DNA from 4 places in the Paenibacillus sp. AK121 genome. Region 1 is predicted to be linked to each of the others. Evidence: riboswitches for the same ligand, from Rfam matches in the RefSeq annotation. Region 1 holds a riboswitch; each other region holds the start of a gene.

Region 1 (7,798 bases):
GCAAAGTGGAATGGACTCCACGTGTACGTTATGGCTATCTGGATCAGCACACCAAGCTAACGCCAGGTAAAACAGTACGTGATGTATTAAAAGACGCGTTTCTTCCTTTGTTGGAACTGGAAAAGGAAATGATGCAGATTACGGATAAAATGGGAGAGGCTTCTCCCGAAGAGTTGGAAGTACTGCTGGAACAGATGGGAGAAATTCAAGAGCAACTGGATATGGGGGATTTTTACCTCATTGATGTGAAGGTTGAAGAAATGGCGAATGGATTAGGTCTCTCTGCCATCGGACTGGATCGGGATGTAGCAGCCCTTAGTGGTGGGCAACGGACAAAGGTGCTGCTTGCGAAGTTGCTGTTGGAAAAGCCAAATGTATTGCTACTGGATGAGCCTACCAACTATTTGGATGTGGAGCATATTGAGTGGCTTACGCGATATTTGAAGGATTATCCCTATGCTTTTATCCTAATTTCACATGATACTGAATTTATGAACCAAGTCGTTAATGTAATCTACCATCTTGAATTTGCTAAGATGACCCGTTATTCAGCTAACTATGAAAAGTTTCTTGAAATGGCGGATCTGAACAAAGCCCAGCATATTGATGCATATGAGAAGCAGCAGGAATATATTAAGAAACAGGAAGATTTTATTCAGCGCAATAAAGCGCGCGCATCTACATCAGGTCGTGCAAAAAGCCGTGAAAAGCAGCTTGATCGGATCGAACGTATTGATAAGCCAGAAGAAGCCGCAAAGCCAACCTTTCAGTTCAAAGAAGCCCGTGCAAGCGGGAAAACAGTTTTTGAGGGTATTGATTTTGAAATTGGCTATACTCATGCCCTTTTGCCTAAAATGTCCATGACGATCGAACGTGGTGAAAAGATCGCAATTGTTGGCTGCAATGGTGTTGGTAAGTCTACGTTACTCAAAACCATTCTGGGGAAAATACCTCCGATCAGCGGAAAAACCTATCAGGGAGATTTCTTGCAGCCCGCTTATTTTGAGCAGGAAGTAAAGGCAGAGAAAATTACACCGATTGACGATGTATGGAATGAATTTCCACATTTAAATCAGCATGAAGTACGAGCGCATTTGGCGCGCTGTGGTTTGAAGAATGAGCATATCACCCGACCTTTGTCTGCGCTTAGTGGTGGAGAACAGGCTAAAGTCCGCCTTTGTAAACTGTTAATGCGTGAGAGTAACTGGGTACTGTTTGATGAGCCCACCAACCACTTGGATGTCAAAGCAAAGGATGAACTCAAACGCGCTTTGAAGGAATACAAAGGGACCGTATTGCTTGTATCCCACGAACCGGACTTTTACGAGGATTGGGTAACCAAAACGTGGAATGTAGAAGAGTGGTCTAGTAAAGTTAACTAAAATCCAGTTCTGACAGATTTCACACAAGGTGGGGTTTGCAGAATTAGGAAAATATGCTAAGCTATCTTTAGCTGATACAATAAAATAGTCACACTAGGGGAGCCGCCCATGCGGCTGAGACGAAATAAATGGATTTCGGACCCTTTGTACCTGATCTGGGTTATGCCAGCGTAGGGAAGTGAGTACTGTACAAACAAGGTAGTAGCTCTTTACTTTTGTTTGCGCAGGAACGATATACGTTTACGGATATAATAGTCCGTTTGATTTTGAACGTTTGTCAAGCCACTTCCTTTGGGAAGTGGCTTTTTGCGTTTCGTTCATCTTCATTTGTTCGAGTTTCCGTAGACGGATTTACATATAATCTCCTTTCATTATTGCTGGTACATGTGGCTGGCTCCGTATGATATTACCCAATATGGAGCTACAACAATATAGATTCAGCTAATACGATTTTTTTATAACACAAGTTCATATTCTTTAGTCCAAGTGAGGTGAAAATGAGATCGAATTACACGTAATTACGATGGAAAGTGTCTCCTGTGTGAATGTACCCCAAGTGGCTGCCGCTATTTGTCCTTATATTCATTATGTACACGCACGTTCGAAACAGAAGGGTGCCTCTGCTTTGCTTTCTTTGACTCGTAGCATGATCAAGCAGGAAGTTCCTTTGCGGCAAATTGTAGTAAATGACCGCGTGGACGTAGCTTTACTTACCTCGGCAGGAGCTGTCCAGCTTCCAGCTAATGGGTTATCTGTGGTGGATGCGAAAAGTCTACTTTCAGAGGGTACACGCTGTGGAGTGTCTGTACATTCCTTGGAGGAGGTGCAGACCGCCGAGCAGGCTGGAGCAGACTATGTACTATTTGGTCATGTATATGAGACCCATTGTAAAGCTGGTCTTGTACCGCGGGGTATAGCACAGCTTGAAAGCATTTGCAGATTGTCGGACATTCCGGTGATAGCGCTGGGAGGCATACAACCCCATCATGTTCCAGAGCTTTATCATGCTGGAGCAAGCGGAATTGCGGTGATGTCTGGTATATGGGAAGCAAAGTCACCCGTTGCAGCAGCGATGGAATATAGGCGAATGGTAGATCTTGTAGTTCACGACCTGTAGCAAGAAAACAAGACGAAGGGAAAGCAGAATGCTTACTGGAGAGGAGACACGGAACATATGTCAAAGACACATACAGAGAAAAAAGCGATAGGACACGCTGAATGCTTGGTCATAGGCGGAGGTGTGATCGGCAGTTCCATTGCTTATCATGTGGCTAAGGAGGGACGTAGTACGATCATGCTGGAACGATGGATCCCTGGTGAGGGAGCATCAGGAGCAGCGGTGGGAATGCTGGCAGCGGAAAGTGAAGAGTTTGCAGACCTTGAGCTGGCACGATTTGCCCGTACAAGTCGAGATGCATTCCCTGACCTTGTCTGTGATTTGGAACGTTTATCGGGTATTTCAGTGGACTTTCGTACAGGAGGATTTGTGACCCCATTTCGTTCGGAAGCAGAGGGCCAAAAACGCTGGAATGCTGCGAATATGCGAGAGGATGATCGTCCCATTTGGTGGGATGCCAAGGAGTTGGCCCGACGGATTCCGGGCTTGGCAGATCAAGTAATTGGGGCTATCTACCGATCAAAGGAGACACAAGTGTCTCCTGTCCAGCTTTGCCGTGCTTATGCAGGGGCAGCTGCGGTGCTGGGAGCAACAATATGGTCTGGAACTCAAGCTGAGGAACTGGTCATACAGGATGGTCGAGTTTGTGGTGTGCGAACGGATAGTGGATTTTTTTCCTGCGATCAGGTCGTGATTGCCGCAGGCTTGGACAGCTTGAAATTGCTAGAACAAATTGGGTTTGATTATCCACTATACCCGGTCAAGGGCGAAGCGGTAGCAGTCTCCTCGAAGGATCATCCGTTGGATTATACCATTTATGCTGACGATATTTACCTCGTGCCTAAACAGAATAACGAGCTTTGGATTGGTGCCACAAGTCTTCCGCATCAATATGACAAAGAGGTGACCGTAGGAGGCTTAAAGGGGTTGTTAGCACGTGCATCTGCCTGGTTACCGCGTGTACAGGAAGCTTCTTTTGTACGTGCATGGGCAGGCTTGCGTCCGCAGGCGGCTGCGGAGCGTCCTTTCATTGGGCCTGTTCCTGGAGTAGAGGGCGTCTATGCTGCAGTCGGGCATTATCGCAACGGTGTCCTGCTTAGTGATGCGACTGGGCGAGCGATGGCAGCTATGCTTAAAGGGGCTGGTGCAGCTGGACTTGGAATAAGTAAATTTTCTTCTGAACTTTTCAAGGAGGAAAGCTTATGAAGCTGACCATTAACGGACAGAGCATGACCATTTCCAATCGAATCACTCGTGTGGATCAATTGCTGCATGAACTTGATTTAAAGGTGAAAACCGTAGTGGTAGAGCTGAATCGGCATATATTGACCCGTGAAGATCATCATGAAACGGTACTTAAGGATGGAGATTGCCTAGAAATCGTACATTTTGTAGGAGGCGGTTGATCATGTTAACCATTGGAAAAGCATCTTTTACCTCAAGGCTGTTGCTAGGAACAGGGAAATTTTCGGATCTGGATATCCAATCCCAAGCCGTAGAGGCTGCTGAGACGGAAATATTAACGTTCGCTGTGCGCAGACTGAATTTGGAGGAACGGGATAAGCAGCATTTTCTCGATACACTGGATTTGAGCCGGTATACACTTCTTCCCAACACAGCGGGGGCAACAACAGCAGAGGAGGCAATCCGTATTGCCAAGTTGGCAAAAGCCTCCGGCTTGTGCGATATGATTAAGGTAGAAGTCATTGGGGATAGCAAGACGCTGTTGCCTGATCCTTTTGAAACATTGAAAGCTAGTGAAAAGTTGCTAGAGGAAGGCTTTGTCGTGCTACCCTACATATCGGATGATGTGATACTAGCGAAGAGGTTGCAAGAGCTTGGAGTACATGCCGTAATGCCTGGAGCGTCGCCGATTGGTACAGGACATGGTTTGCTCAATCCGTTTTCGTTAGAGTTGATTATCGAGCAAGCGGAAGTTCCGGTCATTGTCGATGCTGGTATTCGCTCACCTGGTGACGCAGCAATGGCAATGCAGTTGGGAGCAGATGGTGTTCTGCTGAATACAGCTGTCTCAGGAGCGAAGAATCCTGTGAAAATGGCTGAGGCCATGAAGCTGGCTGTACGTGCAGGCAGATATGGATTTGAGGCGGGGATGATTCCTGTAAAACGTTATGCTTCAGCAAGCAGTCCGATAGAAGGCATGGTTCAGGGATGAGGATTACTAAAAAATCTGCTGCTGAACCACCACAAAGTGACCGTTATTCCAGACAGGAAAGGTTTGCACCCTTTGGGCCTGCAGGCCAACGCCGGCTTGCTTCCTCTCATGTACTAATCATAGGTGTTGGAGCGCTGGGCACTGGTATTGCAGAAACGTTAGTTCGTGGAGGCGTAGGTACGGTAAGCCTGGTAGACCGGGATTATGTGGAATGGAGCAATTTGCAGCGCCAGCAGCTTTTTCAGGAAAGTGATGCTGTGCAAAGGTGTCCCAAAGCAGTAGCTGCCCAGCGAAGATTAAAGGATATTAATTCGGAAACAATTATACATGCACATGTTTTGGATGTTGGGATAGAAGAGCTGGAAGAGTTGATCCAGGGGGTAGATCTCATGATGGATGCAACCGATAATTTCGATACCCGGCTTCTTATGAACGACATGGCACTCAAGCATCGCATTCCTTGGATTTATGGAGGATGTGTGGGTAGCTACGGTGTAACTTACACTATTTTACCGGGTCAGACACCTTGTCTACACTGTCTGATGGGAACTGTACCGCTTGGAGGGGAGACCTGTGATACGGCCGGGATTATTCCGCAGGCAGTACAAATGGTCACCGCTAACCAGACTACGGAAGCTTTCAAGCTTCTTGGTGGATATCCCGAGAACTTGAGAGGAAAGTTGCTTTCGTTTGATTTGTGGAAAAATGAGTATGTAGCAATAGCAGTGGATCGTCTTAAAAAAGCGAATTGTCCTTCTTGCGGTAGCCAACCGACGTATCCCTATTTATCAGCCTCTTATCGGCAGAAAACAGATGTTTTGTGCGGTAGGGATACCGTTCAAATAAGACCTGCCAACCGGACACATCTGAATCTCGCAGAGGTAGCAAATAGATTTACAGCATTGGGTGAGGGGAACGTAGAGTGGAATTCGTATCTGGTTTCCTTTAGTGTGGGCGAGCATCGCTTGGTTGTTTTTGCAGATGGCAGAGCGCTGATCCATGGGACAAAGGACGTGGCAAAAGCAAAAAGTCTATATCATCGCTATTTGGGCTGAAAACCATAAACCATAAAGCATAAAGCAGAAAACCATTCTTTGAGAATGATTTTCTGCTTTTTTGTTACACTAACACAAATATGTTTTAATGGCTTATAACAAACTTGTTCGTATCCAATATGTAATGCGATGTCCAAACCAGGTGGGTGAAAAGATGAGCCCGTTAATTGTACTTGTGGATGAAAATGAAGCGCCCGCTGAATTCGTTCATCCATTGGAGCAGGCAGGTTATCAGGTGGTTCATGTTCGTAATACGTCGGATGTAAGCCCTTATATAGCTCAAAATCCTGTGAGTTTGCTACTCCTGAACATTAAAGATGAACAGGCGGACACTCAAGGCTTGATTCGCATTTTGCAGCAGAACTATCCTCATGTTCCACTGCTTGTAATGATTTCATCAGATGAGGAAGCACTTATGGTTTACTGCTTTGAACAAGGAGCACATGATGTAATGGTAGTGCCCTTTTATCCTAGAGTTCTTCAGGCTAGAGTAGCTAATTTATTACGAATTTTTGGTGTTGAACGTGATGTGAAAAGAGCAATCGAGGCAGGGGATTTACATATAGACACTGCAAGCAGAATGGTGAGCAGAGGGGAGCGAAAGCTGGAATTAACTCCGAAAGAATTCGATCTTTTGCTACATCTGGCGATACATCTTAACCAAGTTTGTAGCAGGCAGCAAATTTTAAAGGATGTTTGGAAACATGATTATATCGCTGATACGAACGTAGTAGATGTGTACATCAGGCATTTAAGGGTTAAAGTAGATAGAGGGCAAAAGTTTAAAATGATTCGAACCGAACGAGGCATTGGCTATTCACTCAGAACGCCGATCGAAGCAAAATAGCATAAGTTATGTATAAAAAAAGCCGGAACTTTTCGTCCCGGCTTACCAATCTTAAATGAGTTTTACATTACAGCACGCGACGTGCTTTAATGTACGTTCTTTTCCAGTTGCCGGAGTTCAAATCAGAGATGGTCACCCCAGGTCCACCGTAAGTGTGTAGGATTTTACCCCCGCCCATATATACTGCTACGTGAGTAATATTGCGTCCTGTGGCACGGCTACCGCTTGAAAAGAACACTAAGTCACCTTTTTTCAAATTGGCCTTGGATACGGCATGTCCGACTTTAGACTGTTGAACAGAAGTACGCGGCAAATCGACTCCGTATTTCTTGAATATGTGCTTCATGAAAGAAGAACAGTCAAAATTGCGTGTGGTGCTTGTGGAAGCTCCAAACTTATAAGGAGTACCCATATATTTTTTGCCGTAGTTAATTACTTTCTGACCTACAGTAGTAGTAGCAGTAGCAGCTTGTGCTGTATTTGTTCCCTCAATGGCAAAAGTACCAAAGCCGATAGTGGCAGCGACTCCTGCGATAATTACCTTTTTTATGATTTTATGCATATTCATGTTGTAAGTACCTCCAAAAATTGATTTGTGCAATATTTTGCTGAGTTGCTAACTAACTGACAGCGTTGAGTATAACAGTTTTGAAGCCGCCTAATAGTTGGAAAACTACTCTCAAATGCTTGTGGGGCAAGGCTTACGTCGCAATTATTAAAAAACGATTAAAAATTACAATTTGTAAAAAATAAATTAATTCTAGTACCTTCAAAAAACCGAAAAACCCTTGTTAGTCAAGGGTTTTGAGTGTGTGAACAACTTTTTAAATAGTTACAACAATGTCATAATTAATCCTTGCTTTGAATAACGAGTAGTAGACCGCTTTTGATAGAAATAGTACCTTTTGCAGCCGTTAGCTTATTGCTGACACCCCGTGATTGTCCCATTTTGAGGGTGGCATTATGAAGGGGATACATAAATCCTTCCAGTTGTATACCTGTTACTTCGGCGGTCATAGGAATCAGGGATGTATATGTATAGCCCATGGGCTGGATCTCGAGCGTTGATCCGGTCAGCTCAATATAATTATGTGCGTCCATGATAGCGCAACTAATGTGATGCTGCATGGCCCGTACTAATATTTGAACATTGGCTAAGGTGTGGTCCATTCGAGTGCCAGTAACACCGAGCAAGAGTACATGATCTACTTGTTCTTCCAT
Region 2 (7,798 bases), on a different contig from region 1:
GCGTGAAGAGACCAGGCAGGCTTTCCATGATTGTAGAACTTTCTTCGCTCTTGAACTGACGTCTGAGAAACGGCTGGAGAAAAAGCATAATTACAAAAGCTATGAAGCTAAGTGCACACAACAACCATACTTCAGGGGAGGATTTGTCAACAAAACGATCAGCCACATCATTGAAATTGTAGTGGATTGCTACATTTCTCGGCATTGTCGGATAGATAAACAAGTAGATACTGAAGGGCACAATAGAAAGAAGAATGGAAAATAAATTTAAAATATTTAAACTACTTCGCATGAAAATCCTCCTTATTAGAGCTAAACAATTTATATGATACACAGATCAGCAGTCTATATTTTTACTTCCCTGGCTTAGTAAGAGAGAAATAATAAAACTAATCATCGTGGGCAAATAAGAAACGAGCAACTATATACTTTAGCTTCTTGTCCTAATCCTACTTCAAACCAACTAAGCGGTTAGTAAAGGACATTCCCACTGCTAAATGCAAAAAAGCCGACCCACTCAGGACCGGCTTCCAACCATGTTCTCTTATTCTCTTACCTTCGCTTGCCAATTACTTCGAAATATCCAAAAAGCCCTCTCCGAATACGTCCCGTACATCATGAATGGTAATAAACGCTGCTGTATCGATGGCTTTTACAATCTTTTTAAGCGCGGACACCTCTTGTTTACTAATGACGATATATAGGACTTCTTTTGGATTTTTGGTGTAATATCCGTGGCCTGACAGGACGGTAACTCCACGGTCCATTTGCGTAATGACCATCTCGGCAATCTTATCTTGGTGCTCCGAAATGATCATGACCGCTTTTTTCGGATTCAATCCTTCAATCATGAAGTCCATCACCTTCGTACCAACGTACAAAATAACGATAGTTAGCATCAATTTTTCCGGGCCAATAATAAAATAGGAAGAGAATGCAACAATCAGATCAAAAAACAACAAGGCATAGCTGATATTCCAATCCAGATATTTGTTGGCGATCCGGGCTAAAATGACGGTTCCTGCCGTTGTACCACCGACCCGTACAATTAAGCCAATTCCAACCCCTACCAAAACTCCGGCAAATACAGCATTAATCGTCGGCTCATGCGAATCAATCCGCCAGTTGACCGTTAAATGCAAAAACAATGAGTTAAATGCGACCGCAATTATAGTGTACACGGTCGTTCTCTTGTCCAAAAATTTATATCCAACAATCAGCAGCAAGCCATTAATCACCAGATTGACGATCGAGGGAGACCACTGAAACAGGTAGTACAAGATGATCGTGACCCCTGTAACGCCCCCCTCGCCAAACTCATTCGGGATCACATACAGATTAACAGCCAGCGCGAAAAAAAACGCACCCAGAATAATAAATACGATATCTGCAATACTTTTTTTCATATATGCTCTAATCCTCTCTCTAACATTTCAACGGATGAATTGCCAGATAGATTGGCTGACTCTTCTTGCCAAAATACGCTGACAACCAGTTCATGGTATCTACTACCCAACATAAAGTCAATACAACTTTGACACTTTAATTCGCCACCAGACTGCCTTAGTCCAAGCTTAGAATTCCGCAAAATTCCGCTAATACAAGGTTATTCGACAAAAAAACACAATCCCGACTACTAAACTAAGAAAACGGGCCTCTAGCCCTTGTTTAGGCCCTAGGCACATTTTCCCCTAAAATGACCATCCTCCTAATACACATTTTGGCCACATACGACCATCTTCCTGTTTTATGGCAAAAGCGTTTTACTTTGGATAAATGCGGGTATAATGATTGAAACCTTACCAAGCAACCTACATGGCATTACGACATCAAGTACATATAAATAGTCCTATACAGACGTCCTAAGCAACTCAATCTGAATTTGACAATATGGAATTGGAGGAATGACCCACATGAATACAATGAACTTAACTGTCCACACCCTGATGCCCTTTCACCACCAATACCAACGTGCCAACGCGGTGAGTATGCAGAAGAAAGAAGATAGCTCGGAGAAGAAGCTCAGCTTTCAGGACATTTTGAATGAAAAAATGGGTAAAAAATAAAGCTCCGTTAATCCGGTGCATATCTCGCTTTACATAAGCTGAAAAGCCGTAGTTTTCTACATCGACTGTAGAGAACCACGGCTTTTTGCTATCTCACGCGTTTCTAAACCTAAACTCATACATTCATGGAAATAAACCTCTGACGAGCTTAACTGTACTATTTGTTGAGGCTTCCCAGTTGATTGACTTTCGTATCGCTACCGATTTATCGCTCGCCATCCCGATACTGCTCTGCCTTCTCACGCATCCCGGCGACGACGGCTTCCTCGGTATTCAGTCCCTTATCTGCCGCATAGGCACGAATGTCCTGTGTGATACGCATACTGCAAAACTTAGGACCGCACATCGAGCAAAAGTGTGCTTCCTTGGCCCCCTCTGCCGGTAGTGTTTCATCATGGTAGGACAAGGCCCGCTCAGGGTCAAGCGAAAGATTGAACTGATCGCGCCAGCGGAATTCAAAACGCGCCTTGGACAAAGCATCGTCCCGCTGCTGTGCACGTGGATGGCCCTTCGCCAGATCGGCAGCATGTGCGGCAATTTTGTAGGTAATAACTCCCTCGCGGACATCATCCTTGTTCGGCAGACCCAAGTGCTCCTTCGGCGTAACATAGCACAGCATGGACGTCCCGAACCAACCGATCATGGCCGCCCCGATAGCTGAGGTAATATGATCATATCCTGGTGCGATATCCGTCGTCAGCGGCCCTAAAGTATAAAAGGGAGCCTCCTTACAAATTTCCATTTGTAAATCCACATTCTCCTTGATTTTGTGCATAGGGACATGTCCCGGCCCTTCAATCATGACCTGGACATCATGCTTCCATGCGATTTGCGTTAGCTCGCCCAACGTCTCCAGCTCTGCAAATTGTGCTTCATCATTCGCATCATAGATACTACCCGGACGCAGACCATCCCCGAGAGAAAAGGCCACATCGTAGGTTTTCATAATTTCACAGATTTCTTCAAAATGCGTATACAAAAAGTTCTCCTGATGGTGCGCAAGGCACCAGGCTGCCATAATCGACCCGCCCCGGGATACAATTCCCGTCATTCTATTCGCCGTCATCGGTATATATCGCAGCAATACTCCCGCATGAATTGTAAAATAGTCCACTCCTTGCTCCGCCTGCTCAATCAGTGTGTCTCGATACAACTCCCACGTCAGCTTCTCTGCTTCGCCGTTCACCTTTTCCAGTGCCTGATATAGCGGCACCGTCCCAATCGGTACGGGTGAATTCCTAATAATCCATTCGCGTGTCGTATGGATATTACGGCCTGTGGACAGGTCCATGACGGTGTCTGAGCCCCAGCGTACAGCCCAGGTCATCTTCTCCACTTCCTCCTCGATGGAGGACGTAACCGCGGAATTTCCAATGTTTGCATTGATCTTCACGTGAAAATGGCGCCCTATGACCATGGGCTCGCTTTCCGGGTGATTGATATTTGAAGGTAAAATGGCTCGTCCAGCCGCCAACTCCTGCCGCACAAACTCGGGCTCCACTCCTTCACGGATCGCCGCAAATTCCATTTCAGGCGTAATGATCCCTTGCCGCGCATAATGCATTTGCGTCACAGTGCGTCCTTGTGAAGCCCGTAGCGGACGGTTGGTCACGCCGGGAAATTCCACTGTTTCCCGTTTGGAGCCGGGTTTCAGTCCATTATCCTCCGGCTTGACGGCGCGGCCGTCGTAAGCCTCCACATCCCCCCGTTCCAGTGCCCAAGCTCGCCGTAATGGTGGCAAGCCCTGACGAATATCCACCTGATAGGCTTCATCTGTCATCGGACCGCTGGTATCGTACACACGCAGTGGCTCATGATACTCTATTCCCTGCGGCGTATGTGTGGGATGCAGTGCGATTTCACGCTCTGGCACGGCAATGTCCGGCCGAGAACCTTGAATATACACCTTGCGGCTCCCTGGGAAAGAATTAACCCTACTGGCTTGCTCCGTACTTGTCTTCTCTACTGCTGTTGATTTCACTCCTGTTTCTTTTGTTCCTTCGGTTTCCATCGATTTCATGGTCCATTCCTCCCGTATCGTTGAAGTGACACACCGATCCGGAACCATTCCGAGGGTGGCGCTGATCTATGCAAAAAAGCCGGTTCCCTAGGGAACCGGCTAATCAAACGAGGCAGCTATCCAGACAGTGCGCACATGGAATAAAACCCTATGCGTCACCGCAGACAGCAGCTGCGTATACATTTCAATGGCCGATTACTTCCCTACGCTGGTATGATCCAGATCAGGTGCAAAGGGTCCGGAATCTTGCCCGATTCCATCTCAGCCCGCATTACAGGCTCCCCCAGTAACTGTGATACTTTCTATTCACATGAATTGGCGGCTATAACAGACATCCGCCATCTCTATCAGACTACTTTAAATTTATAGCTTTGGCAACCCTTGTATGATTTCCTTTTGTATTGATTACTGTTACGGGAGCATAAGCCCCATTTCCTTAGCTGCTTCGATCAAAACCGGAGCAAAATCATGCAGCGTCTCGGGTGCAAGTCGACTGACCGGGCCGGATACAGATAAAGCCGCCGCGACCTGTCCCTTTCGGTTCACAATAGGCGCGGCCACAGCCGCAGCTCCTGGCTCACGTTCTTCATAGCTAGTCGCATACCCCTTCTCACGAATGTCCTGCAGCTGGGCTTTATATACCTCAGGATCTACCGAGGGAGGCCATTCTTCACTGCTTAGCAGTACCTCCAGCTCCTGTGGCGGCATAAAGGCCGCCAGCACCTTGCTGGAGGCTCCCACAGCCAGCGGCATACGCGCTCCCACGGGAGCAACCCTGCGGATCGCCTGATTGCTCTGCACGGCTTGTATGCGAATACGCATGCTTCCATCCCGCAGGTACAAGCTGACCGTCTCCCCTAAGCGATCACGCAGTCCTTCCATTGCAGGCTGTAACAACACCGCCGGCTCATCGCTTTGGGACAGATGCGTCGACAGCTCCCATATGCGAAAACCAAGCCGATATTTTTCCGTTTCGGTATTCCGAACGACAAATCCCCGATCCTCTAGCGTAGTCAAAAGACGATGAACGGTGCTTTTATGTAGACCAATTTGGGAGGCAATCTCCGTTAGACCAAGATCAGATTCTGCGGTAAAACACAGCAGTATATCAAGTGCACGCTCTACAGCGCGGACGGTTAATTTACGGTCTTCCATCGTGAACCGCTCCTCTTGTATCCATATTCGTTTCACACTATGAAACATGGTTACATAAATTATATAGAATAGTCGCGGCTACTGTAAACCGATGTTTTTGTGACAACCATATTACAGAACAAGAACAAACATCGACAATTCTTTGCATCATTTTTACTTTTCCGGTTCAGACGTTGACTTTGGATAATACCCATCATACGATAATAGGTATCTATACGGACATACCCTACTATTTTCAAGTGGAATTATACCTAAATTTTATGATTCGAAGATCAATTCTATATAAGGAGGCTCTTACATGATTTCGACATCCCAGCGCAACGCTCAGCTACAGACCGCTGTTCAGGAGCCGTCCACCCCACTCTTTAATCCCCGTATGCTGCGGTTCAAGCACGTTGTGATTGCTCTGCTGCTGTCGGTCGTATTTTTCCTGTTGTTTTGTTTTATTGCCTTGCATGCTTACATCGCCTGGGTGCTTACGAATCCCACCGTCGCGCCATTATACTCTAATCCGATGCAGGCCAAAGGTATGCCTTATGAGGAAGTCAGCTTCCCAGCCAAGGATGGTAGCCGCATGGTACAAGGCTGGTATATCCCGGCAGATCAATCGCGGAAAACCATTATTTTCAGTCATGGCTATGGAGCCAACCGTGAAGAAAGCTGGATTCCCATGTATGATCTGGCGCATTATGCCCATAGCTTGAACTTTAATGTGGTCATGTTCGATTACGGATTTGCGTCACAAAACAGCAAGGCCGTCGCAACCGGAGGCAAGGCAGAATCCCAACAGCTCCTTGGAGCCATCCAGCTGGCAAAACAACGCGGCTCGTCGGAAATTATTGTATGGGGCTTCTCTATGGGAGCAGGAACCGCTCTTCAGGCGGGTTTGCAAACCAAAGATGTGGACGCGATGATTTTGGACAGCACCTTCCTACTGGAACCGGATACGCTCTACCATAACATTCACAATCAAATTAATTTGCCGAGACATCCATCTTTGGAAATACTGGAGTTGCTGTTTCCAGTCTTGAACGGCACCAGTTTGCATCAGATTCCATATCAGGAGGTTAAAAAAGAGGACTATCCGTTTCCAATCATGTTTGTGCATGGTACACAGGATGAAAAGGCCCCTTACCCCATTGCGGAAAAGCTCGCTGCCAATCAGACCAACCCGCTTTCCAGTGTATGGATTGTCAAAAACGGGATACATGAGCTTATTTTCAGAGAGCACCCTCGTGAATATTTGCGGCGGGTATCGACGTTTTTAAGCAATGTGCAGGAGCTGGAGGACAAGAAAACCACGGCTGCTGCCCATAAACAAACGACTACGAAGTAAAGAATTATTTTCGAAATAAGCATTCATCGCCTTGAAGAAGCCTGCCTATGGACACTTAACCCGTGCCGTAGACAGGCTTCTTTTTTTATTTTCCACGATTAATTATTGTTCTGCACAACAGGTATAACCTGATGAAGGAAGTTCATAGACATATTCCCGATGAGACGGCGAATATACTGGGTACATATGCATCCAGGACAGATCTGCTAGATCTGCCGGATAGCCATAGTGGGATACGGGAGGTAAAAACGATGCTGAGTACTTATGGGTCTTTCCTGCCCTTACGTGTGCTGGAGGAAATTCGTCATTGGAAGCAGCAGGAAAGTTGGCATGTGGAAGTGATTAAATCCGCTACTGAAGGGCTAGAACCTGCTTATGTGCGGCTGCTGGATGATTGGCGAACCGTATTTGAACAAACGGAACGGGCCGCCATAGAGTTGCTTGAAGAGCAACGGAGCGCGCTTGATCCGGTAGAACAGGCATGGCAACATCAGGAGAAAAAAGCGTCGTCTGCCCCCCAAGCTCATACACACCAGCTGGATAAACCATCAGCACATTCAAGGGGATCAGACGCATCAGCAACTGGAGAGAAACCGTTGTCCGAATCAGGCTTGAATTCACAGCCTGCCTCTCAAGAATTAAATCGTCGACTGGACGATTTGCTGCAAACTGCGAACCGTCAATCACAGGAATATGTACGGCAGCTAGGTTTGCTGACCGAGCACAGTCATGCATTGCGTCAACAGCCAAAATCCGCCGGAGTTGTAATACACGCAGCACATGAAAGTCAATATTTCCTTATTTCGACAACTCCCTTTCAAGAGCCCGGCTCCATCGCACGAGCCACTGGGTTGTATCATGTAGCGGCAGAGGGTGAGGATTACCCGGAGCAAGCGTTTCGAGAGAGGCATGCCAGCATGAGAGGAGAAGGTTCTGGGGCTACTAAAGGCGTCCAGTCCGGTCAGACGCAACCTTCAGCAGCGGAAAAATCCTTAGTCGGTCGCCCGGTCCCTATTGGGGGACATCGGCTCCCTCCGCTTCCTTACCCTTATAATGCGCTTGAACCGTACATTGATGAAAAAACGATGCGTATTCACCATAACAAGCATCATTTGAGCTATGTGAATGATCTGAATAAAGCGGAAAAGAAACTGGAAGAAGCCCGAAAAACAGGTGATTTTGACCTCGTAAAGCATTGGGAACGTGAACTGGCATTTAACG
Region 3 (7,798 bases), on a different contig from region 1:
GTAAAAACAAATCACATTGGGATAATCAATAGCCCTGTTGTTATCGCTAAAAATGGCTATAGGTCCCTGCACACAAACCTCTCCTTTTCCTCCGAATAATTCTATTTTGTTGAAAAAGAATTAAAAATGTTTGCTTAGCAAGATTAAATTAATGTCCAAATACTTCATATTTTCTTAACAAAATAGCTCACATCCCTTGATATATAAACATTTAAGAGAAGAAAAATCTATTTTCATATTTGATAAAAACAGAGTATTTGGACCTGATTCATTAGGACTATAAACATGCGAATTACAAGATGAATCCGAAATTAAAATTAGTTCTATAGGATTAATAAGAAGATATATATATAAGGTCTTTTTGTCATAGATAAATAGAAGAATAAAACCAATTTGCATGTCCATACTATGGACAACATGTCATCTTTCATCATGAATAATTATCAAAATACAGGGAAAGAAGGTCTTTTTATGGAAGCATTCCATGTCAATCGTGATGGGTCATTATCTACTCCCTTACGAGGAAAGGACGTGCTAGCAAACCCTCTTTTGAACATAGGAGTGGCATTTACAGAAGAAGAACGCAAAGAACTGGGCCTGGAAGGAATTCTTCCTCCCACTGTCCTTTCATTGGAGAAACAGAGCGTTCGGGCATATCAGCAATTCTTGGCACAACCCACCATGCTGCGTAAAAATGCCTCACTTAACGACCTTCACAATCGAAATATCGTACTCTACTATCGACTGCTAACCGACCATTTGAGTGAAATGCTGCCCGTAGTCTACACACCGACTGTAGGAACCGCCATTCAAGAATACAGCCATGAGTACAACCGCCCTGGGGGCGTATATTTATCGATAGATAATCCGAACGGTATTGGACAGGCGTTTTATAATACCGGTTTGAGTAGTGAGGATGTTGACCTGATCGTCGTGACGGATTCGGAAAGTATTTTGGGGATTGGTGACTGGGGTGTCGGGGGAATTAACATTGCTATTGGCAAACTCGCTGTATATACAGCTGCGGCAGGCATTCACCCCGGGCGGGTGCTGCCCATTGTACTGGATGTCGGCACGAATAACGAGAAGCTGCTGAATGATCCCCTGTACATCGGAAACCGCCATAAACGAGTTCGCGGGGAAGCCTATAATCAATTTATTGATACCTTTATCAGCAAAACGTTAACACAATTCCCGAAGGCGCTTTTGCATTGGGAGGATGTGGGTAGCGTGAACGCACGACACATTATAGGGAAGTACGGTCAAAACATTCTCACCTTCAATGATGATATCCAGGGCACAGGAGCAGTGACATTAGCTGCGATTGTTTCGGCGGTAGGTGTCACCAAAACTCCGCTACGTGAACAAAAAATACTTGTCTTTGGTCCAGGGGCAGCAGGAATCGGTAACGCCGACCAAATACGGGGTGCAATGATCGAGGACGGGCTTCCTGAAGAAGATTCATTCAAGGCATTTTGGGCCTATGATTATCGTGGACTATTAACAGACGATATGGAAGATGTACTGGATTATCAGAAACCATATGTGCGTAAAAAGGAAGAAATCAGCTCATGGGCCCGATCGGAAGATGATAAAATACCGTTGCTGGAGGTCATTCGTCAGGTAAAACCCACAATCTTGATTGGAACTTCCGGTGTAGCGGGTGCCTTTTCTGAGGAGATTATCAAGGAAATGGCAAAGCATGTGGAACGGCCGATCATTATGCCCATGTCTAATCCTACCAACCTTGCTGAAGCGGTACCTGAAGATTTGATACGGTGGACTGATGGCAAAGCATTGATTGCTACTGGAAGTCCCTTCGACCCCGTCACCTATAACGGTACGAAGTTTGAAATTGGACAGGCGAATAATGCCTTTGTCTTCCCGGGGCTAGGTCTGGGCGCAATTGTGGTCAAGGCCAAAAGAATTACCCCTTCTATGTTTACCGCAGCAGCTGATGCCGTTGCCAACGCCGTAGATTCGAATGAACTTGGCGGTGCACTGCTGCCCCATATCCGAAAATTACGTGATGTTTCGTTCGCGGTTGCGGTTGCGGTAGCGAAAGCTGCAATTCAGGATCAGGTAGCTCAGGCACACATTTCAGATATTGAACAAGCCATTCGGGATGCGATGTGGAAACCGGAATATGTAAGGGTCAAAGCCGTGGAAAGTGTAATCCAGCACCCTCATTAATCCTTGACCGGAATCAAAGCAGTTTGACATAACCTAGGAACGAATGTACAGTATTAGTCAAAAGAATAGGAAAGTCCACTAGGGGAGCCACTATGGCTGAGACAAGAATGAATCTTGGACCCTTTGAACCTGATCTAGTTCGTACTAGCGTAGGAAAGTGGAGCCTTCGTATATAAGGTTTCAGGTGTTTTGCGCATTGAACCTATGTTGAAGTCGCTCCAGTTTTCGGGGCGGCTTTTTGGTGTTGTTCCGAGAATTGTATCTTACGGGACTTCTTGTTCTCCATTTTTATTGGAGGTGGGGAAATGAGTTTTTCGCAAGAACTTCGTCGGCAGGCGGATGGCATTTTTCAAGCCATTTATGAGCATCCCTTTGTGAGAGGTATTGCTGAAGGAAATTTAACAAGGGAGCAGCTGATTCACTATGTAAAACAAGACTTTGAATATTTGAACGCCTACATGCGGATTTACGGCATCGCGATCTCCAAAAGCACAAGCCGGGAGGATATGGCTGTATTTAACGAACAGATCTCTTTTATTCTCAACAGCGAGGTTCATCCGCATCAAAACTTTTGTGCTATCGCAGGTGTCACCTATGAAGAGATGCAGGGATATCCACTCGCTCCGTCCGCTCATCATTATATCCGCCATATGCTGACAGTCGCACATGAAGGTAGTCTTGGAGAAATCATGGCCGTGCTGCTGCCATGTCCATGGACATATCTTGAGATTGGGCGCAGGCTAATGGATGAGGTAAGACCGGACGAGTCTCATCCATTCTATGAATGGATTTGTTTCTATGGAAACCAGATTGAAGATGTAACATCCAAATATCGCGAGCGTGTGGATGCTTGGGCGAATGTCGCCACGGCTGCCGAGCAAGCTCGGATGATTGAGCATTTTATGCTAAGCTGCCAGCTGGAATATATGTTCTGGGATATGGCTTATAAGCAGGAACAATGGCCCGTCCAGATGCGCGCTACGGTCTTGGAATAATCAGTAGAGATGAGAGAGGATAAACATGATGAGTATATGGGAACAAAGTTATTCGGATCTCCTGACAAAGGTACAAAATAGCAACCCCCTCGTTCATAATATAACCAATGTGGTGGTCACCAACTTTACAGCCAACGGCCTGTATGCGCTGGGCGCTTCCCCGGTGATGGCTTATGCACCCGAGGAAGTAGCAGATATGGCAAAAATAGCGGGCGCCGTCGTGTTAAATATCGGTACGCTGAACCGCGAGCTGGTAGATGCCATGATCATTGCTGGACAATCAGCGAATGCTCATGGTGTTCCAGTTCTGCTGGATCCGGTTGGTGCGGGAGCGACGAGCTTTAGAACCGAGTCAGCACTGCGGATCCTAAAAGAAGTAAAAATCTCACTAGTGCGAGGCAATGCAGCCGAAGTCGCCCATCTAATCGGAGAAGTCCGAGAGATTAAAGGGGTAGATGCAGGCAACAGTGCTGACAGCAGTAATGTCGATCTGGCAGTTCGGGCTGCACAAACGCTCCATACCATGGTTGTCATCACTGGAAAAGAGGACGTCATCACCGATGGGGTCGAAGTACGATTGATTAGTGGCGGAGACGCGCTGCTTACGAAGGTAACCGGAACAGGCTGCCTGCTGACCTCTGTGTTGGGTGCGTTTGCAGCAATTGAACCCAACCTGCTGCTCGCAGGTACAGCAGGTTTGGCATTTTACGGTGCAGCAGCTTCCCGAGCCGCAGCACATACCGCAAAACTGGGGCCAGGCAGCTTCCAGATAGCCTTTCTCGACGAGCTTGCCAAACTACATACTGGTTCCCTGGAGGGGCATGTCACGATCCGTGAAGCTGGAACAAGTACAACAGGTGGTGCGCGATGAGAGACGTGCATGTACCGAGAGCGCTGACGATTGCCGGTTCAGACAGCGGCGGCGGAGCTGGAATTCAAGCCGATCTCAAAACCTTTCAGGAGCTTGGCGTATACGGCATGTCGGCTATTACAGCCATTACGGTACAAAATACCTTGGGAGTTCACGGTGTATATCCGTTGCCACAGGAAGCAACAGCGCAGCAAATCGAAGCTGTAGGATCAGATCTTGGAGTCGATGCCCTGAAGACTGGCATGCTGTTTGACGCGGGCATCATTCGCCTTGTGGCCGAGCAGATTCGAAAGTTCGGCTGGGAAAAGGTTGTCGTCGATCCTGTAATGATTGCCAAAGGGGGCGCAAAGCTGTTGCAACCGGAAGCGGTGCAGGCTTTGAACGACGACCTGCTCCCCTTGGCCCTGGTCGTCACACCAAATATCCCGGAAGCGGAAGCCTTAACCGGGATAAGCATTCGTACGATGAAGGATCGCCGCGAAGCTGCGAGACATATTAGCAGCCTAGGACCCAAGTTCGTTGTGATCAAAGGTGGCCATGATGAGGAGAGCGAAAACAGCGGTCAAGTTGTTGACCTGCTCTTTGACGGAACAGCCTTCACCGAGCTGGGCGGCAAGCGGGTGCGAACTGTCCACACACACGGAACAGGATGTACGTTCTCAGCAGCGATTACCGCTGAATTAGGGAAAGGCGTGTCTGTACCGGAAGCTATTTTGAATGGAAGAGCCTTCATTCAGGCGGCGATTGAAGATACGTTGTATCTGGGCCAGGGACACGGTCCAACCAATCATTGGGCCTACCGCCGTCGTCAGGAGATACTCCAATGAGCGGCCGAATATTACCTGAGATCATGCGGCGGCATTTACAGATGTATCTGGTTGTTGGAAGCGTGAACTGCCTCGCGGAACCAAGTCGGGTCGTGCAGGAGGCTCTTGCTGGCGGTACCACCATGATCCAGTTCCGGGAAAAGGGCCGTAGCGCGTTAACAGGGGTTCCTATGCTCGAACTTGCGCGTCAGCTACAAGATCTGTGCCACCATGCTGGTATCCCCTTTATCGTCAATGACGATGTGGAGCTGGCTCTTGAGCTCAATGCCGACGGCGTCCATATCGGTCAGGACGATGAATCGGCTGATTCTGTGCGTACGCGGATCGGAAACCGAATCCTTGGCGTCTCCGCCCATACGATTGAGGAAGCTCGTCGAGCCATTCTGCAAGGTGCGGACTACCTCGGCGTCGGCCCCATCTATCCCACCATCTCAAAGGATGATGCTCATGCGGTGCAGGGTCCAGCCATTTTGCATGAGATGCGCAAAGCGGGAATTGATCTGCCCATCGTCGGGATCGGTGGCATTACGATAGACCGTGTGGAGGAAGTGGTAAGTGCGGGTGCCGATGGTGTAGCGGTGATTTCGGCTGTGACGCAGGCAAAACAGATTCGAGCTGCTGCAGAGGAACTAAAGAAAAAGGTAGTGCTAAGCATCAACCATCCGGGGATGTCTCCAAAACTATAAAGTGCCTTTAATAGTTCACGCAAGAGCCTCATTTACACTAATAAAGTAGAGATGAGGCTCTGTATTGTCATAAATTTAATCTTTTACAGCTTGAATTCTTGTGTTCTTTTTCTCAGCAATAAGTAATCCTAGCAAAATGTACCCCCTGTACAATATCCCCATGAACAGAACAATACCAACGATTGAAACAAGAATAAGTAGAATATTCGCTACAAATAAAATAATTGCCATAGTCAAAATATCACATCCCCCAAATGATACTGATTTTTAAGCGTTCCTACCCCCAGTGCACTTGAGCTCGTTGAATACATGATTAACTATAAATATATGTCAATCGTCTTTTCTAATATTCGTATAACATTCTAAAGCAATTAAAAAACGAAACTTAATTATATTGATTTTTGGTTCCCCATTCACATAACCCTTCCAAAACAGGCAATAGTGTTTCCGCTTTTTCTGTAAGACTGTACTCAACTTTAGGTGGAACTTGGGGGTACTCTTTCCGATTCACCAGACCATCCGCTTCCAATTCTTTTAGCTGTGAACTCAATGTTTTATAAGTAATAGCTCCGATTTGTCTTTTCATATCATTAAAGCGAACCACTTGGTTTTCGGCCAGAAGATAAATAATAACCATTTTCCATTTACCACCAATAACTGACACTGTATAACCAAAAGGTGTATCTTGAATGTTTTTAACTTTACCTTTAAATTCAGCCATACTCATATTCACACTATCCTTTCGGGTAGTACCTATCAAATTAGTGCGTACTACGTTTTTATTTGCGTTCAGTTTATACTAACCGTAATTTGAAGTAAAGGAGAGAAAATATGACTAAAACAATACGCCTGTTAATGCCGCAGTGGCAAGGAGGAAACAATCCTAACTACTCTTTTGGCGCCGAACTGCTGGCCTGGCTAGCCCCAGACAATGCTCAACCCCTTATTCAAGTTCCAGTTCAAGCTTATGATGGAACTCCACTTGTCAACGAGAACGGTATGTATGGGAGAAAACAGCTACTTGAACAATTAGAGGCTGCTCAACATATCATTGACGCTCATAAGCCAGATCGCATAGTAATGTTTGGTGGTGACTGCTTAGTCGAGCAAGCCCCATTTGCCTATTTAAACGAACGATACGGCGGAGAATTAGGATTAATTTGGATTGATGCTCACAGTGATTTAGTTAGATATGTAGGCTATGATAACGGACATACATTACCGCTTGGTAACCTTTTGGGAGAAGGAGATGAGGAGTTCGCAAAACATGTGAAAATTCCTCTTAAACCTGAAAATGTCTTTATCGCTGGATTATCAGCTCCTACAGAAGAAGAAACAAAAGCATTTTCAGAGACATTTCAAAGGTTAGGTGTTACCACTACAGAAACAGATACTGAAGTAATTCAAAGATTAGGGATTCGAACTGCTGGGACCCAAGAGTTAACGACCAGTACCGAATCAATAAAAGAGTGGATTAAAGAAAGCGGTATCAAGCACCTGGCGATTCACCTTGATTTAGATGTACTTGATCCAAAAGCATTTCGTTCTTTATTATTCGCCAACCCTGAAGCTCCCTATAATCTTTCTCCTGCGGGAACCATGCAAATACCTCAACTACTTCATCTGATTAAAGAACTATCTGAAGAAACTGATGTAGTTGGGTTAGGTATAACCGAACATATGCCGTGGGATTCCATTAACTTGAAAAATCTGCTTGAGGAAATACCTATTTTAAATAATTAATTCTACTTACGAACTGTGCATTTATTCTGACGTTAATTTCGTAATGGAATTATGAGAGACCGATGAATTAGAGTACGTGCAAAGAAGGACTCCTCTGGAATTTATTCTATTATGGAGTCCCTTTTTTTATTTACTAATCCCTGAATAGCACACCGATAACCACAACGAAAAAGAATAACCAGGATATTAGGTGGTCGCTCGCTCTACTAATTTGAATTCCAAAGGATGTAATTCTTCATGAACCCCCTCAAGGGCATTTCGAATCATGATGAATGCATTTTCCGCTTGTTTGTCAATCGGGTAATGAATGGTGGTTAAATCAAGCAAATGCGAAATTTCGATGTTATCAAAGCCCACCACTGCAACATCATTTGGTACAGAAACACCGAGCCTACGTGCTTCAGTCAAAAGCCCTGCAGCCAAATAATCGGTAGAACAAGCGAAGGCATCAGGCTTATTGGGCTGTTCGCTCCACCAGTGAGC
Region 4 (7,798 bases), on a different contig from region 1:
GCAGGAGCCAGGATTCAATATGTAAATAGTTAACCGCTCCCTGCCAAGCCGCTAAAAAGAAGAGGACCGCCACAAGGGGCGGCCATACGCTTTTCCACCAGGATGCGTTCTTGCCTTTCGGATTCATGGGCGATACTTCTCGGTCAGCTTGTTCATGCTGATGCCCTGTGGGTTATGTGCGATTTTGATCTGTGAAATGACGCTGGGACTTCCAGCTTCCGTCAAGGCCTCATGCATGTCTTTGACGACTTTCAGCAATTCGTCCAATTCGCCCTCCATTGTAGTGTCCAATGGATTCACTTGATACTTGACGCCGGAACGCTGGATGACTTCAATCGCCTTGTCTACATATGGATAAGAGTCTTCGTTATTAGGAGTTTTAGGGATGACTTGAATACTGAGCAATGTGTTAGCCATGCGAATTTCACCTGTCCTTTATTTGGAGTAGTATTGGGAAATAAATTGGTTTAAGGTGGGGAGACCGCTTCGCGTTTCATTTGATCTTACGATCGCTGTTGCCGTGGGATTCTTTGAATAAACTTTAAAGGTAAGAATCCAACAGCAAAGGCGACCACTTCGTTTCTTCAGATTCAAATGAACCGCTCCGCTGCCAACCGCCTTAAAAGCACTTTAGTTTTTTGATAGATTGGGTTGCATTTTTACACATAAGCGCATCTGTTTTTGCGCTTTAGATAAGATGAGACTAAAGAATAAACCAAGAGGAACGAGAACGAAGTGCACGGAATGGTGCTGTACAAGCAAAGCGGTCGCTTTTTTTTGCCCCCCGATTTCTACCCTGCTGAGGCTTTATTCGGGAAATCTGAAGGCGGTGGCGATGGAAAGCACCATCCGTCCGCGTAGTGGCGCTTCGTTCACTTCTTAAGTCGAGTCTTATTTAGTGTTTTTACAAAATGATCAACGCTTGGGCAAGAAGTCGTTTGTGAAGGCCTTATCGACTTCCAAAGGTTTGTTGAGCAGCTTGCGTTCATACATCCAGTCCGAGTAGTTTTTCCATACCTCCGCTTTTTGTACGCCCCATTGCGCGGCATCGTCCTGATAACGCGGGCTTAGCCATTTTTGACTAGCAAGTACCAGTTTTTTGTCCAGCTCCGGCACAGCTTTACTTAAGATATCTGCCGCTTCTTCTGGATGGGCGATAGTGTATTCATAGCCTTGCGCGGTAGCGTCCATGAACGCTTTGACTAGGTCAGGATCATTTTTTATCGTCTGTTCATTGCTCACAATTACAGGTGTATAGTAATCGAGGTTTTTGGAATAATCTTTTACATATAGCATATCCAATGGCTCACCTCGAAGCTTGGCCTCAATCCCGGTCCATGCGTAGAAAATCCAGGCGAAGTCAATATCCCGCTTCACAGCTGTAAAATAGTCTGCATTGCCCATATTGACGATCTTCACTTTGCTCACATCACCTTGGTCTGAATCCATGATGGATTTCATGACCGCTTCTTCTACAGGAGAACCCCAGCCGCCGTAGCTTTTACCCTCGAAATCTTTCGGGCTTTTAATTCCGCGGTCTACCGGGGCTGCGAAGCCAGAGGTGTTATGCTGAATCACCGCAGCGATGGATACGAGCGGCACGCCTTGGATGCGAGCCTGAGTGACGCCTTCTTGATAGCTGATACCAAAAGGTGCAGCATTCGAAGCAACCATTTGGTCGGCTCCGCCTGAGCCTGGTTGAACAATTTGGACATTCAAGCCTGCTTTTTCGTAAAATCCTTTGTCCTTGGCGACATAGAGTCCTGTGTGATTCGTATTGGGTGTCCAGTCGAGCACGACTTTAACATCTTTGAGCCCCTTTGCCGAGGTAGACGTTGAAGTGTCGGCAGCAGGAGCCTCCTTTTGAGATATAGGGGGATTGCCGCCGCAAGCGGTCAGAGTCAGAGCCATGAGCCACAGACTGATTAGACCCAGGCTTAACATTTTCATGCGCTTCATCGTTGTGTTCTCTCCTTTTTAATTACCCGTTATCCGTCCAATCAGACAGCTTATGTTCCCCATTTTCACAAAAATAACATCTGCCGGAATGCTATCTTTCCAACAACTTCATCTTCAACAAAAAAAGCGTCCCGGGATTCCGGGACGCTTGCGCTTGTATATACCAAAGTAAGGGATGTCCTGTTTTAATAAAAAGGCACATCTTGCTTAAGCATTCCTACGCTGGCATTACCCAGATCAGGTTGTAAGGGTCAGTGTCTTGGGACACACTCTCAGCCGGCCGATTCCAGCACCCCTGGCATTGTATGGTTTAATGGGTTCGTTTATTCGGGTTTACTACGACGATTATATGCCTTGAAGGCGGGTCTGTCCAGCTTTAAGGAAGCGCTCACGGTTCATATGCCGAATGACAGGGTACACTTTTACTGTGAGCTTTGATCTGAAAATGAACATGAATCATTCAGATCTGTTCTGGTCATGTTATTTTCAGAACAGCTACACTGTATGTTTAGGAGAGCTGGTGCCAAGTGGCATAGACTCTATAGAATTCTAATTCGTAAAAAGGAGTTGTTGTACTGTGGGTAAAACGGATACATTGGATCGCAGTCAGCTGGAACAAGCCATTGTGAAGGCTTTGGATAACAACAAATTTTGCTCGTTAGGTACGGTAGAGGGCGGAAAACCGAAAGTGCGCTATATGGCCCTTTTTAACGATGGAATGAACATTCATCTGGCGACGGATCGCAAAACACATAAAGTGGAAGAGCTAAAGAACAATCCGAATGCTTATCTGCTGCTGGGTTATGAAGTGGGTGGTACAAAGGAAGTCTTGGAAGTGGAGGCTACCGTCCAGGTTACAGCTGATGAGGGGTTACGCAAACAAGTGTGGAATGATTCTCTGAAAAAGTGGTTTTCCGGACCTGATGATCCCGATTATGTCATTTTAGACGTCAATCCGACTCGTATTGAGTACGTTGGTCAACAAACGGAGCGCCAGGTGTGGACGAAATAGAAACAATATAACAGACAAGCCAGTAAATTTCCAACCTTTTCAGGAGATTTACTGGCTTTTTTTATGCGAAAAATAATTATTTTTTCATAAATATTTTAAGCAAATGACTACTCTTTTGTCTGGCGTTGGATTAAAATAGGAATGGTGGGTTCAAAGCTTACATATATGTGCAAAAGTATGTATATGAGGCATACACCTTAATGAGGAGGGGTATATTTTGTTATTTCGTAAAAATTGGTTTAAAGGGTTTACAGCAGTAGTTGTAGCTTGTAGCCTGCTGGTGTTTTCAGCCGCTCCATCCTGGGCAGCTAGCGACTCTCGCTATAGCGCTACGGTGAATTTGCGGATCATGGAGACAACGGATATTCATGGGGCGCTGATGAACTATGATTACTATTCGGACAAGGAAACCAATGAATATGGCTTGATTAGGACAGCAGGCTTGATCCAACAGGCTCGTAGTGAAACAAGAAACAGCATGCTGTTCGATAACGGTGATTTGCTGCAGGGCAATCCATTAGGCGATTATATGGCCCGCAACAAAACCTTTGAGAAAGAAGGCGGTATCCATCCGGTCTATAAGATGATGAACTTGATGGGCTATGATGCGGCTACTGTCGGCAACCACGAATTTAACTACGGTCTCGACTTTCTGGACAAATCGCTCAAGGGAGCTGATTTTCCTTACGTAAATGCGAACGTTTATGTTGATAAAGGGGGTCAAGCTACTAAAAATTATTTTACCCCCTATCAGATTCTTGATAAAACAGTAACGGATGAGAAGGGCGAAGAGCATACACTCAGAGTGGGTGTCATTGGTCTAGTAACACCTCAAATTATGCAGTGGGATGAAGCTAATTTGAAGGATAAGGTCGTTACAAAGGATATCGTGGAAACAGCCAAAAAGTTTATTCCACAAATGAAAACAGAAGGTGCTGACATTATTGTCGTGCTTGCACACACAGGTTATGAGGATGTGCCGCAAACGCCAATGATGGAGAATGCCGTTAAGTATTTAAGCCAGGTGGACGGAATTAACGCGATTCTGTTTGGGCATGCTCATAAATCTTTCCCTGGCCCTGATTTTAAAGATATGAAGGGTGTAGATTTGGATAAAGGAACCATTAATGGCGTGCCGGCCGTGGAAGCTTCTTCGTGGGGCAAGGATCTGGGGATTATTGACCTGAGCCTGGAAAAGAAGAAAAACGAGTGGAACGTAATCAACTCTCAGTCTCAAGTACGTCCGGTTGTGAGTACCACAAACCAGGCTGTGCAGTTTACACCTGACTACAAACTGACAGATTCGATCAGGGAAGAGCATCAAGGAACGCTAGATTATATTCGTCAACCTGTCGGTACAACGACTGCACCGATTACCAGCTATTTTGCATTAGTGCAGGATGATCCGTCCATTCAAATTGTGACAAATGCACAGAAATGGTATGTTCAAAACCATCTTAAAGGAACAGAATACGAAAAGCTTCCCGTATTGTCGGCAGGCGCTCCATTCAAAGCTGGTGGTCGCAACGGTGCCGAGTATTATACCAACATTCCCGAAGGTACAATAGCGATTAAAAACGTGTCCGATCTGTACGTGTACCCGAACACGGTTCATGCCGTAGAAGTTACTGGTGCTGAAATTCAGGAGTGGCTGGAATGGTCTGCGGGTCAGTTCAACCGCATTGATCCTAGCAAAACAGAGGAACAATCGCTGATCAACAAAGATTTTCCAACCTACAATTTTGATGTGATTGACGGTGTGAATTACCAGATTGATGTAACTCAGCCTGCACGATATGATGCCAAGGGAACTATTATTGATTCTTCAGCCCATCGTATCAAGGATCTGCAATACAATGGGAAGGCTATTGATCCTGCACAGAAATTTATCGTTGCGACCAATAACTATCGTGCTTCCTCCTCCAAACTGGCCAACCCAGATGGCAAACGTATTGTGATGGCAGCACCAGATGAAAGTCGCCAAGTCGTTGTTGATTATATCCGTACGAACGGAACGATTAACCCGTCAGCGGACGGTAACTGGTCTATTGCTCCTTTTGGTCAGGCCAAGGTTACCTTTGAGTCCTCTCCTGATGCCAAAGATGTGCTGGCCGGAAATCAACAAATTTCATACTTGAGCAGCGCGGCAGACGGGTTTGCCAAATACAGCTTGAAAGCTGGCGCTAAGTCTAGTGCAGCAACGACGTCTGTGAAGGAAGCTGCGGCACCTGCGAAAGCAACCGCGAAGCCAGCTGTTAAAACGACTAAACCTGCAGCTGCAAAACCAGCTAAAACAACGAAACCAAAGGCATCCAAGTAACTTGGAGCTTTAGTTTCCACTCCATATCAGAATGAAGCAGTAAGTCTCTTTAAACAAGAGACTTGCTGCTTTTTTTGATAGCAAATACAACAGTACCCGCGTTTATCATGAGTGTAAAAAAGGTTTTGTTTTTGTCGAATATGTACTTAAGTCCTAAGTTGTTGTTAAAAATAAGCTTATTTTTTGTAAAAACACGTAATTATATAGTGCTTTTGTTCTAGTTATTTGTGATATAATGGTGATAAAACCGGGAAATTGTTCCGAGGAGGACCATTATGACTTGCAGCAATTGCAGCATCATATTACCTATTAAGGATCAAGGATTGCTGAAAATTAGGCATTCTAGGGTGTCGCTTACTCCAGCATTAGAGGGCTTGGGCATGCTATCGGAACAAATGAAACAAGAACATTGGTGTGAGGGTAACATCGTGTTTCGCTATGACAGCCGTTCACAGTTGGAACAGCTGGTTAACGGACTGGCTCGTCTGCCGCAGGAGTGCTTGAGCCGAATGCAAGTTGTGGTGACTGGCTTGCAACATGTTGAGGGATTTGAGGAATGGCTTTTATTTGGTCAATTGCAAGCTCGACTGCAACATCCGGATCTGGTGAGTATTATTAATAATCAAAACTTTACCAGCCATATGCAGCCTATTGTTGACTACAAGCTGAATGTCATCGGCTTTGAGTTTTTGCTGCGTCCATCACAGCCAGATAAGTCTTTTCAGCCTTTCCGACTGTTTGAAGTCGCCCGTGAAGCTGGATTGCATGCTCATTTGGATCGCTCGGCTCGTATTTCCGCTATTGAAAAAAGTGCGACCTGCCTTCCGGCGGGGATTAAACGATTTATTAACTTTCTCCCTTCAACCATTTATAATCCGGCTTATTGCTTGAATCATACCTTTGAGACGATTGAACGGTTATCTATGAATACGGAGGATTTTGTGTTTGAGGTCGTAGAGACGGAAGAAATAGACGACCTGAATTTTTTGCATCAAATCTTTGAACAGTATCGTACACGGGGAGTTTCAGTGGCACTCGATGATGTAGGAGCAGGCTATTCTACGACAGAGCTTATGAATTGCCTCCAGCCCGATTATATTAAAATTGACCGCAGTATAATTGATGGCTGTCATCATAACAGTGATCAGAAACGGCAAATTACTGGGATAGTGGAATCGGCTTTTCGTTTTGGAGGTCAGGTGTTGGCTGAAGGTATAGAGCAAATGGAGGATTTTGAATTTTGTCGCGATGCAGGTGTGTCACTGGCCCAGGGTTATTTGTTTGGTAAGCCGGAGCCTACACCGCCTTCCAACTTTATACTGAGCAGAGTAGTATAATCTGAAATAGCGTATTCTATAAGAAAATCGACATAAATAACCCGATGATCTATGGTCACCGGGTTATTTAACATTTTAGAACAATCACATCTTAATTATATTCTTTGCACTATTGAGGCGATCCATGTATCCATCTAGTGTTATTGCGATTATAGCGTGATCACGTATAAACCCAGCGGAGTGGTGGCGCTACCTGCAACCATGAAGCTAAGAGAATAGCTCGACTGGCCAGGAGGGACGCGGATGTCAGTCAGTCGGCATACCTTGGTATTATCTTGTAGCAAGGGGATACCATATACATGACCATCCACGCGTACAGACCCGGCGAACGCGCCTCCACGTGGATTGGCATAGATTCGTACGGTACGTACCTCACTACTGTGATTAACGATAGGAATGGTCGCGTTATATATCGTTCCGAATTGTCCGCGATTATCAAGCGCAGGCCCCAGCTCGCTGCGTTCCCCTGTAAACAGCAGATCTGCAGGAGTTTCGCCGTTCAGCTTCTTAGTGGCACATGCTCGGTAGTTGGCGTTTTGCCCTACTACATACTCCGGCATGCGCGCATTTGTTTCAGAAAAGGACCATACTCCTCGTGGGTGCGCCTGCGGCGGGGGGACAGGAGGGAGTGCATCCTTGTGAATCTCGCGCAGATCCGTCTGCGTATCTTTGCTGACTACGGTGCGAATCACATAGTCCAGCGTACCGTGGCCTTCGGCATATTCTACCGTGAGGTCATAGATGAATCCAGCCAGCGATCCTTCGGGCAGCTCAAATTCCTCCAGCAAGGCGGTGCCTCTGCCGAATTTGTGACGGTCTACTGGCTTCAGACGTTTCATCGTACCCGCCAAACAGCTTTTGGCAATAGATTGCCCAACATCAATAATCCAGTTGCCGTCCTCAGGTAAAATCTCAAGGGCACGTTCAATATGACGTACTTCCAGGCGAGCCGTGCTTTTATTCTCTATGGTGATGCCCAGTTTAACAGGGCTGCCTATTTTGTTATAATGCCAGCCGAAAATCCGATGCTTGACTGTCCGGGTTGTGGTGCGAACCACATCATGCCACAAAGTGGCTTGCTCGGTAGGTACCGTCACATGGGTAAGCGTCTCCGGGTTATCGCTAAGCATCAGGCGGCGTGTTCCCCCCTCAGTGGCTGACTCCACATCC

Evidence for each region. A riboswitch is a leader RNA that binds a small molecule or an ion and turns the genes downstream of it on or off. The one in region 1 is predicted to bind thiamine pyrophosphate.
Region 2: another riboswitch for thiamine pyrophosphate. It lies ahead of thiC (phosphomethylpyrimidine synthase ThiC); the one in region 1 lies ahead of KSP24_RS06280 (thiamine phosphate synthase).
Region 3: another riboswitch for thiamine pyrophosphate. It lies ahead of tenA (thiaminase II); the one in region 1 lies ahead of KSP24_RS06280 (thiamine phosphate synthase).
Region 4: another riboswitch for thiamine pyrophosphate. It lies ahead of KSP24_RS22305 (ABC transporter substrate-binding protein); the one in region 1 lies ahead of KSP24_RS06280 (thiamine phosphate synthase).

What each region holds. Positions count from the first base shown of each region.
Region 1 is NZ_JAHPJM010000003.1:4,302-12,099, reverse strand. It holds gene KSP24_RS06285 (ABC-F family ATP-binding cassette domain-containing protein) at 1-1,382, shown strand, start outside; TPP riboswitch at 1,468-1,576, shown strand; gene KSP24_RS06280 (thiamine phosphate synthase) at 1,906-2,499, shown strand; gene thiO (glycine oxidase ThiO) at 2,557-3,705, shown strand; gene thiS (sulfur carrier protein ThiS) at 3,702-3,905, shown strand; gene KSP24_RS06265 (thiazole synthase) at 3,908-4,675, shown strand; gene KSP24_RS06260 (ThiF family adenylyltransferase) at 4,672-5,730, shown strand; gene KSP24_RS06255 (response regulator transcription factor) at 5,885-6,577, shown strand; gene KSP24_RS06250 (C40 family peptidase) at 6,645-7,145, opposite strand; gene KSP24_RS06245 (thiamine diphosphokinase) at 7,427-7,798, opposite strand, start outside.
Region 2 is NZ_JAHPJM010000014.1:29,102-36,899, forward strand. It holds gene KSP24_RS20990 (DUF1648 domain-containing protein) at 1-292, opposite strand, end outside; gene KSP24_RS20995 (YitT family protein) at 570-1,406, opposite strand; gene KSP24_RS21000 (hypothetical protein) at 1,914-2,066, shown strand; gene thiC (phosphomethylpyrimidine synthase ThiC) at 2,272-4,086, opposite strand; TPP riboswitch at 4,270-4,381, opposite strand; gene KSP24_RS21010 (IclR family transcriptional regulator) at 4,498-5,241, opposite strand; gene KSP24_RS21015 (alpha/beta hydrolase) at 5,540-6,577, shown strand; gene KSP24_RS21020 (Fe-Mn family superoxide dismutase) at 6,829-7,798, shown strand, end outside.
Region 3 is NZ_JAHPJM010000006.1:92,345-100,142, forward strand. It holds gene KSP24_RS12835 (glycosyltransferase) at 1-72, opposite strand, end outside; gene KSP24_RS12840 (NAD-dependent malic enzyme) at 472-2,193, shown strand; TPP riboswitch at 2,264-2,366, shown strand; gene tenA (thiaminase II) at 2,499-3,188, shown strand; gene thiM (hydroxyethylthiazole kinase) at 3,214-4,059, shown strand; gene thiD (bifunctional hydroxymethylpyrimidine kinase/phosphomethylpyrimidine kinase) at 4,056-4,886, shown strand; gene thiE (thiamine phosphate synthase) at 4,883-5,572, shown strand; gene KSP24_RS12865 (winged helix-turn-helix transcriptional regulator) at 5,958-6,299, opposite strand; gene KSP24_RS12870 (arginase family protein) at 6,404-7,315, shown strand; gene KSP24_RS12875 (LacI family DNA-binding transcriptional regulator) at 7,502-7,798, opposite strand, start outside.
Region 4 is NZ_JAHPJM010000016.1:61,861-69,658, forward strand. It holds gene KSP24_RS22295 (ABC transporter permease) at 1-127, opposite strand, end outside; gene KSP24_RS22300 (MTH1187 family thiamine-binding protein) at 124-417, opposite strand; gene KSP24_RS22305 (ABC transporter substrate-binding protein) at 916-1,959, opposite strand; TPP riboswitch at 2,157-2,266, opposite strand; gene KSP24_RS22310 (pyridoxamine 5'-phosphate oxidase family protein) at 2,537-2,971, shown strand; gene KSP24_RS22315 (bifunctional 2',3'-cyclic-nucleotide 2'-phosphodiesterase/3'-nucleotidase) at 3,189-5,291, shown strand; gene KSP24_RS22320 (EAL domain-containing protein) at 5,567-6,628, shown strand; gene KSP24_RS22325 (hypothetical protein) at 6,778-7,798, opposite strand, start outside.